Regions from separate parts of the Bacillus yunxiaonensis genome, predicted to be linked through region 1. Evidence: riboswitches for the same ligand, from Rfam matches in the RefSeq annotation. Region 1 holds a riboswitch; each other region holds the start of a gene.

Region 1 (3,287 bases):
TTGCAACTTCCCACTTCCTTTATACCTCTCATCTATACATTTTGGGCGTGGATTCATGATTTTCTCAATTCCCGGCTGTTTCTCTTGATGTTGCGGTGGCAATGTTTTCTTTGGTTGTTCTTGTTGTGTCATACAGAAAAACCTCCTTATCATATGTCCTTCTTATGATGTGCGAAATCAAAAAATATACTTATTCTTACAAAAACGAAATATATGCGCAAAAAAGACGTTTAATATTCGAAATTTCATCATAAAATACAGAGAAATATGAAGTTTTTTATACAAAACTCTTGCAAAAAAATAACATAACGAATATTATATATAACTGTTGTGACAATTATTCGTAAAAAGAAAGGATGTTTTTATGTTTAACCTTTCAAAACATCAAACTTCTATTAAAACTGAAATTATGGCTGGTATTATTACCTTCTTAACAATGGCATATATTATTGTCGTAAACCCTGTCATCCTTGGTGATGCAGGCGTTCCATTTGAACAAGCATTTACAGCGACAATCATCGCCGCTGTTGTTGGAACATTATGTATGGCACTCTTTGCAAATTTACCAATTGCAATTGCACCAGGTATGGGTTTAAATGCTTACTTTGCTTACTCTGTTGTAAAAACTCATGAAGGTATGACATTTGCAATTGCTTTCTCTGCTGTATTCGTAGCAGGTATGATTTTAATTTTGCTATCATTAACTTCTTTCCGTACAAAATTACTGGAAGCTATTCCTGAAAATTTAAGACACGCAATTACAGCTGGTATCGGTTTATTTATCGCATTTATCGGCTTACGTCTGACAGGCATTGTTACGAAGCATCCCTCAAATTTGGTTGGGCTTGGGGACCTTCACTCTCCGCCTGTCTTGCTTGCTTTGGCTGGACTTGCTATTACGTTAGTACTTATGTCTTTAAACGTAAATGGCGCATTATTTATCGGTATGTTATTAACAGGAGTTATCGCTTACTTTACTGGACAATTAACGTTTTCAAACGGAATTACATCTCTGCCAGGTTTACCTGAAGGCGTAATTGTTTCCAATCCAATCACAGCGTTTTCTGATGTAATTAACTACGGATTATATGGCGTTGTCTTCTCGCTCCTCCTTGTAACATTATTCGATACAACAGGTACATTACTTGGAGTTGCACAGCAAGGTGGATTTATGAAAGATGGAAAACTTCCAAATTCCGGACGCGCCCTTCTTTCAGATTCTATCTCAGCAACGATTGGCTCAATGTTCGGTACAACACCAACGACTGCCTATATTGAATCTTCTGCTGGCGTTGCAGCTGGTGGCCGTACAGGTTTAACAACACTAACTGTTGCGATATTATTTGCAGTAGCTGCATTCTTTGGCCCGCTTGTCGGCGCAGTATCTGGTGTTGCCGCTATTACATCTCCATCATTAATTATTGTTGGTAGTTTAATGATGGGCGCAGTTCGTCACATTGATTGGGATGCATTTGATGAAGCTTTCCCAGCATTTTTAGTCATTTTAACTATGCCGCTTACATCAAGCATTGCAACAGGTATTGCACTCGGCTTCATTTCATACCCGCTTATGAAAATGGCAAAAGGGCAATTCCGTGCAGTTCATCCACTTGTGTACGTATTTGGTATTTTGTTCGCTTATCAGTTAGTATTCTTACCACATTAAGCTTCCTCTTTATGAGGAAGTTTTTTTATAAAAAAGATTTGACACTTATATATAAATGTGGAATAATTCGAACTAGTTAAATATTTGATGTCTTATCAAGAGCAGGTGGAGGGATGAGCCCTACGAAGCCCGGCAACCGACCCATAAATGGGCACGGTGCTAATTCTTACAACACGCATATGTGTTGAGAGATAAGAGAAATGTGATAAGACGTCTTTTCTATGAAAAGGCGTTTTTTATTTCCTCTCCCTCCCCGCTCTTGTAAATTGGGGAGGGATTTTTTTATGAAGAAATTATGTTCAATCTTATTAATTATTCTATTATTCACATTAACAGCCTGTAAAAGCGAACAAGATGCTGTTTCAACACAACAACAACAAACAGCTACAAAAGAAACAACTTCAAAACAAGAAACTTCACAAACGGAAATTCCAAAACAAGTACAAAAACCTTTAAAAGTTGCTTTAATTATGCAAATGTCTATTGGCACTTTCTCTTCTCAATATATTGAAGGAGTAAAAAAGCAAATTGAACAATTCGGCGGAAGCGTTCAAGTGTACAACTCCGATAACGATTTAGCAAAGATGGCTGCCAATTTAGATGCTGCTATTAACGCAAAAGTGGATGGAATTTTAATTGATCATGGGCGCTCTGAAGCATTAAAACAAGGTGTAGAAAAAGCATTACAAGCAAATATTCCCGTCGTAGCATTCGATAACGATTTACGTTTACCTGGTGTTACTGTTATTGATCAAGATGACTATAGCCTCGCATGGAAATCGTTAAAAACACTAGCTGAAGATTTAAATGGAAAAGGAAATATTGCCGTTGTATGGGTTGGCGGATTTGCTCCTATGGAACACCGCAGTGTCATTATCGATGCCTTTTACAAACGTTACCCAAACATAAAAGAAGTAGCCCGCTTTGGTACAGCTAGTAACAATACCGCTCTAGATACGCAAGCACAAGTAGAAGCATTGCTAAAAAAATATCCAAAAAAAGGAGAGTTAAATGCTATTTTTGCCGCTTGGGATGAATTTGCAAAGGGTGCAGTAAAAGCACTAGAACAAGCAGGCCGAACAGATATAAAAGTATACGGTATTGATTTAAGCAACGAAGATTTACAACTCATGCAAAAATCAAATTCTCCATGGGTCGCAACAGCTGCTACAGATCCAGCTGAAGTAGGGAAAGTACAAGTACGCTTCTTATATCAAAAGATTGCAAGAGAACATACGCCAGATATTTATTCATTAGAACCACACCTTGTAAAGAAAAGTAATTTACCGACTGAAAATGTAGCAATGGAACAGCTATCGAAATACATAAACGGCTGGGGCAACTCAAAAGATGCTTACTCACCTTGGATGAATAAATTAGAGAAGGAGAAGAAATAATGACATTTTCACTCCAAAACATTACACATCATTATACAGATGTCCCGGTATTACAAGATGTTTCTATGACGATTAAAAAAGGACAAATACACGCGTTACTAGGAATGAACGGAGCAGGAAAAAGTACTTTATTAAAAATTGCAACCGGAGAAATCACTCCGGTTGCTGGAAAACTTCTCATCGATGAGAAAGTAGTCTCTTTTTCTTCACCACGAGATGCAAAA
Region 2 (3,287 bases), on a different contig from region 1:
GTTCTGTAGCCAGCGCTCCGTCAAGCAGCATAATTGAATGTTGAGATAAAATAGCATCAATTGGATTGATTTTGTTGGACATAATCTATACCCCTTTTCTTTAAATTTTGTGTTAGATAATAACTTCCGTAGCAAAACAATATAAATGGAACACCACAATATAAAGCAATTCGTTGTGTAGGATCAAACGCAATCCCGATACATGACGCAAAACAAATGATAAAAGAAGCGATTGGTACCAGCGGATAGAATGGTGTACGATAGACCAAGTCATCTACAGAATTTCCTTCTTTTACATATTGTCTGCGAAATAGGAACTGCGAAGTACTAATACTCATCCAAACTACAACCACTGCTAAACCTGAAATAGAAACTAGCACAATATACACAGTATCCGGTGCCACGATACTTGAGAACAGAGCCAAAGCTCCTCCCAACATGCTGAAAATGACCGCATTAATTGGAACACCCTGTTTTGTCATTTTTGCAAAAATAGGAGATATTGTGTTCTTATTGGCAAGCGACCACAGCATTCTAGAAGAGGCATAAAGACCTGAGTTTGCAGCAGATAGAATAGCCGTTAGTATAACGAAATTCATAATATCTGCCGAATATGGCACTCCAACTCGTTCAAGAACGGCAACAAAGGGACTCTCTAATACTCCTGCATCGGAACTAGGTAATAATGCAGATAAAACAATGATCGTTCCTACAAAAAAGATAATCAATCTCCACAAAGTAATACGAATGGCCTTGGGTATCGCTGTTTCTGGATTCACTGTTTCACCTGCTGCAATTCCTATTAATTCCGTTCCTGAAAAAGCAAAATTAACGGCAAGCATCGTCATTATAATGGCAAAAGCACCATGAGGAAATAGACCTGTACTTGTAAAGTTAGAAAAGAATGGCGCTGACTTTGAATGAGCCATCGGAACAAAACCTACTATTGCCGCTGCTCCTAAAACAATAAATATTACAATAGCTATTACCTTTATAGAGGCAAATAAAAATTCAGATTCAGCAAAAAATTTAACTGTCAGTACATTTAATCCAAAGATTAAAATGGCAAAAAGGGCACTCCATATCCAGACATTGATGGATGGAAACCATCTCTGCATAAGCAACCCTGCAGCAGTAAATTCAGAGCCTAAAGCAACAGTCCAAGTTAACCAGTACAACCAAGCTACGGTATACCCTGTCCCTGGTCCAATGTATTTAGATGCATAACTATGAAATGCACCCGTTTCAGGCATATGTACGGAAAGCTCACCTAAACACAGCATAACTAGATAAACCACTAGTGCACCAATCAGGTAGGAAAGAATTGTACCAAATGGACCAGCTTGTTGAATCGTGTAACCTGAACTTAGAAATAATCCAGTTCCAATCACTCCACCAAGTGATAACATAACTAAATGACGTGCTTGCATTTTCCTTTGAAATTCTTTCCTATTTTTGTTCTCCATTCTTACTCTCCTTCCTACTATCCAGAGAAAACAAAAACGCACTCTATAAAAGAGTGCGTGGCTGACAAATAAAAACGTACCCTCCTATCTATCAGGTTCATCACCCGCTGGAATTAGCACAGTATCTTAAGCAGACCTGTTGCTGAGGTTTCGTAGGGCCAGTCCCTCCACCTCTCTGGATAAGAATATTTTTTTATAACCTTATCAATCTATTTAAAAATTGTCAACGTGTTTCTGTACTTATAAATACCGCCTAATTTATTTACTCGTTTATCCTGCTATTCGCTGGCAGTAAAACCCCTTATTCAAAAAGGAATAAAGAAGATAGGTAGAGGATAACCGCTGGCATGTGCCCAATCAGTTCAACTAACCATTAGTAGGAGATGCCCCCACTGATGAAAGATTCACTTAATAAAAAGTATTTATTTTCCGTATATAAATTGGAAAATAGAGTTTGTTTATCATTCCTTATTATTTTAAACTCTCATCAAACTTGAACAAGTATTGAAGGGCATCTAGACGAAACAACATAAAAGCGCTTGCATAATTAAAAATCTAAGTTATAATACTTGTATACAAGTATACTTGATTAACATGAGGTGGAATTATGACGGAATCAAGGGAATTTCTTTATCCTGAAAAGTGGCTTTCAAAAGCTTCTACTGGTGATCGTGTTGCGAGCGAACTGAGAATGCGTATTATTGCAGGTAAAATTGAAAGCGGTACCATTCTATCTGAAAATAAATTAGCTGCCGATTTTTCTGTAAGTCGGTCACCCGTTCGTGAAGCATTAAAAGTACTAGCATCTGAAAATATCATTCGCTTAGAAAGAATGGGCGCAGTTGTCATTGGTTTAACCGAAAAAGAAATCGAAGAAATATATGATGTTCGTTTACTTATAGAAACGTTTATCTTTGAGCGACTTGTAAAGATGGACACAAATGAGTTAGTAAGAGAACTAAATAAAATTATGGAAATGATGAAAATCGCCATCAAATATCATGATGCTGATGAATTTTCTTATCAAGATCTCTTATTCCATGAAACGATTATTCGCACCATTGAGCATTCCCATATCCTCATGATTTGGAATAATTTAAAGCCTGTTATGGAAAGCTTAATCCTTTTATCAATGCGTACCCGTTTCAAGGAAAAGTACGAAGACTTTGAACGGATTATTAAAAATCATGAGCTTTATATAAAAGCAATCGAATCAAAGGATCGAGCCCTCATGATTAAAGCCTTACATCAAAACTTTGATGATGTGCAAGGGAAAGTTGAAGACCTCTGGATGTCACAACAAATGTTATCTAAAGGAGTAGAGCAAGAACATGAGTAGCTATATGTTAGGTATAGATATCGGTACTACAAGTACCAAAGCAGTATTATTTACTGAAAAAGGCGAAGTCATTCAAACAGAGAATATTGGTTACCCACTTCGCACACCGGATATTTCCACAGCGGAACAAGATCCAGAAGAGATTTTTCAGGCCGTTTTGCAGGCGATTTCAAATATAACAAAACATCATTCAGATAAACAACCATCGTTTATTTCATTTAGCAGCGCCATGCATAGTGTCATTGCCATGGATGAAAATGACGAGCCGCTGACACCTTGTATCACTTGGGCAGATAATCGCAGTGAGACATGGGCACATAAGATCAAAGATGAACTGAATGGCCATGAAGTTTATAGACGAACAGGAACACCTATTCATCCCATGTCACCATTAAGTAAAATTACTTGGATTGTGAATGACCATCCTGAAATCGCTGTTAAAACGAAAAAATATATCGGAATCAAAGAATATATCTTTAAAC
Region 3 (3,287 bases), on a different contig from region 1:
GAAGCGGATATTTTGGAACACCGTAGTGATAATACAACCCTGCTTGTGCTCCCCAACAAATGTGAAGCGTCGATGTAACATACTCCTTCGAATAGTCCATAATTTGCTTCAATTCTTCCCAATAATCTACCTCTTCAAAAGGAAGTGTTTCAACCGGGGCACCAGTAATGATCAACCCGTCAAATTTTTCTCCTTCAATATCTCGAAATGTTTTATAGAAACTTGTTAAATGCTCCTGTGCCACATTTCTTGATGTATGAGATTCCATATGAAGTAAATGTACATCGAGCTGAAGCGGCGTATTTCCAATTAAACGAAGCAACTGCGTTTCAGTTTCTTGCTTTGTTGGCATCAAATTTAAAATAGCAATCTTCAAAGCACGGATATCTTGTGTTTCTGCTCGTTCTTTCGTCATCACGAAAATATTTTCATTTTGTAATACTTTACGAGCGGGTAAATCTTTAGCAATGATGATCGGCATACTGTTTTCCTCCAGAAAGGGCTTCTGCTAAATCAGCAATAATATCCGCCGCATCTTCAATACCAACAGATAACCGAATTAAATCAGGCGTTACACCTGCCAGACGCTGCTGCTCTTCACTAAGCTGACGGTGCGTTGTGCTTGCAGGATGAATCACACAAGTTCTTGCATCTGCAACATGCGTCACCAATGCTGCGAGCTTCACATTTGCAATAAATTGCTTAGCAGATTCAATCCCCCCCTTTACTCCAAACGTTAAAACACCACTCGCGCCTTTCGGTAAATATTTTTGTGCTAATGCATAATTTTCATTATCTTTAAGTCCTGGATAATTGACCCACTCAACGCGTTCATGCTGCGATAACCACTGTGCAACAGCTAATGCGTTTTGACTATGACGCTCCATACGAAGATGCAACGTTTCTAAGCCAATATTACTTACATACGCATTGAATGGACTCATACAATTTCCATAATCTCTTAATAACTGCACACGAGCTTTCACAATGTATGCCGCTTGCCCGAATCTTTCCACATAACTCACACCATGATAACTTGGATCTGGTTCAACAAATTCAGGAAATTTACTCCAATCGAAATTACCGCCATCAATGACAATACCGCCAAGTGAGCTTGCATGACCATCAATATATTTCGTTGTAGAATGAACGACAATGTTTGCACCATGTTCAAAAGCATGACATAAATACGGCGTCGCTAACGTATTGTCGACGATAAATGGCACCTCAAGCTCTTTTGCCGCATCAGAAAACTCTTTAAAGTTAAGAACATTCATCGCTGGATTTCCAAGCGATTCTGCATACACAAGCTTTGTTTTCTCATTTGCAAGGGCAACAATTTCATCAGCAGTTAAGTTTGGATTAAAGAAAGTAACCTCAATGCCAAGTTTCCGCAGACTAACTGCAAATAAGTTAAACGTACCGCCGTATACTGTTGATGAGCAAAGAAGGTGATCACCGCTGCCGCAAATATTTAATATCGCTAACATAATTGCAGCTTGCCCTGATGCAGTTGCAACCGCACCGACGCCGCCTTCTAACTCTGTCAGTTTCTGCTCAAATGCTGCAAGCGTTGGGTTACCAATACGAGTATAAATATAACCTTCTGCCTCTAAATTAAAGAGAGCTGCTAAATCATCAGATGTATCGTATTTATACGTCGTGCTTTGATAAAGCGGTAAAACACGCGGTTCACCGTTTTTCGGCGTATAGCCACCTTGGACACAAATTGTTCCTTTTCCCCTTGTATTGCTCATTTCTCAATCCCCTTTCTTTTTTAACATAAAAAAACTGCTTCTTTCCTAAATAAGAAAGAAGCAGTTTAGATAAACGCTCGACATGTAGCCTTTCTTATCGTTCAGGAAATACCTGCAGGATTTGGCACAATTCCGCTTTACGGCTGTTGCCAAGGTTTCATAGGGCCCGGTCCCTCCACCTATTCTTGATAAGACTTATGCAATTACCGTTGATTTTATAGCAAATATTTCCTAGTGTCAATTCATTTTTCTGAATCTTCACGAAAAGTATAAATAAATTTAATTATTTATTCTTAAGATTCAAACTATATAAAAATAACATTAATGTTCCAAAGAAAGACAAAAATACGTTTTAAAAACTTCACTTACTATGTAAAATTAAAGAGTTACATTTAATTTTAGTAACCATCAAAGCACATACAAAAAAGCAATTATACTTACAGATGTTTTACAGTTTCATAAAATAATATTGCTAATTTTTGTAATGTATCTTGAATAAGTAGTTCCCTTAAAAAGATAATATGCATATTGAATTAGTTATCCAACTATTTTCGTATTAGAATCTCTTACTTTTTCATAATGAATGTAACATAAAGGAGGCATAAAGAATGACTATTAGGAGAAACATGCACTATTTACTCATCATGTACGGTATGTTCCTAGGTGCTATAGTTGGTGCTGTAGTCTGGTTATTTTTAGTTGTCACAAATGCTGGAATTCAGCTTGTTTGGGGATATTTACCTAAAGAATTGGGATTACCCCCTTATTACACAATTTGTGTAACAGTAATTGGTGGTATTCTTGTCGGCCTGTCACAGAAATACTTCGGTACATACCCTCGTTTAATGCCAGAGACCATGGCTGAATATAAGAAAACAGGCAGAATTGAGTACCATTTTGTGCATAAAGCTACGTTAACAGCTGTTATTGTTTTAGTATTTGGCGCAAGCTTAGGACCAGAAGCAGCACTTGTTGGGATTATAGGTGGCCTTTGTACGTGGGTTGGTGATCGCTTTACATTTACTTTAAAAGGAATGCATGAACTAACAGAAATTGGGATTAGTGCTGCTTTAAGTGTTATTTTTAATGCACCGCTATTCGGTTATTTAGCTCCAAACGAACATGAGGATACACAAATCACTGAAGCTTTTAAAGGGAAAAAGACTATTGTATATCTTGCTACTACTTTTGCTGGTTTTTCTGTTTATTTATTGCTAAGTCAACTCGATAATCGAGGATCTTTTATTGTTAAGTTTGGAGAAGGATCTTTTGCACTCCATGAGTGGATTGCCTTTCTGCCTCTTATTTGCATAGGCACTGGTGTAGGCTATTTTTATTTCAAAGTGGAACATATATTAGAAAAAATAGTACGGCCTTTTCAAGAATATAAACTAACATTAGCAATTATAGGTGGTATTCTTTTAGGGATTGCAGGAACTATACTTCCGTATACACTATTTTCAGGAGAACACCAATTAAAAGAATTAGTAAATGAATGGACAGAATTATCATTTGGGATACTGCTTCTTT

The links. Region 1 has a riboswitch for S-adenosylmethionine ahead of WAX78_RS17495 (sugar ABC transporter substrate-binding protein). Riboswitches for the same ligand answer to the same signal wherever they lie in the genome.
Region 2: it holds a riboswitch for S-adenosylmethionine, as region 1 does, so the genes downstream of both, mmuP (S-methylmethionine permease) here and WAX78_RS17495 (sugar ABC transporter substrate-binding protein) in region 1, are expected to answer to the same signal.
Region 3: it holds a riboswitch for S-adenosylmethionine, as region 1 does, so the genes downstream of both, WAX78_RS09810 (bifunctional O-acetylhomoserine aminocarboxypropyltransferase/cysteine synthase) here and WAX78_RS17495 (sugar ABC transporter substrate-binding protein) in region 1, are expected to answer to the same signal.

What each region holds. Positions count from the first base shown of each region.
Region 1 is NZ_JBAWSV010000006.1:25,866-29,152, reverse strand. Features, by position in the region: gene WAX78_RS17505 (SDR family oxidoreductase) at 1-132, opposite strand, end outside; gene WAX78_RS17500 (NCS2 family permease) at 365-1,666, shown strand; SAM riboswitch class I at 1,756-1,864, shown strand; gene WAX78_RS17495 (sugar ABC transporter substrate-binding protein) at 1,951-3,063, shown strand; gene WAX78_RS17490 (sugar ABC transporter ATP-binding protein) at 3,060-3,287, shown strand, end outside.
Region 2 is NZ_JBAWSV010000007.1:172,130-175,416, forward strand. Features, by position in the region: gene mmuM (homocysteine S-methyltransferase) at 1-82, opposite strand, end outside; gene mmuP (S-methylmethionine permease) at 57-1,466, opposite strand; SAM riboswitch class I at 1,548-1,652, opposite strand; gene gntR (gluconate operon transcriptional repressor GntR) at 2,074-2,805, shown strand; gene gntK (gluconokinase) at 2,798-3,287, shown strand, end outside.
Region 3 is NZ_JBAWSV010000003.1:88,642-91,928, reverse strand. Features, by position in the region: gene metA (homoserine O-acetyltransferase MetA) at 1-481, opposite strand, end outside; gene WAX78_RS09810 (bifunctional O-acetylhomoserine aminocarboxypropyltransferase/cysteine synthase) at 462-1,757, opposite strand; SAM riboswitch class I at 1,849-1,952, opposite strand; gene WAX78_RS09805 (chloride channel protein) at 2,366-3,287, shown strand, end outside.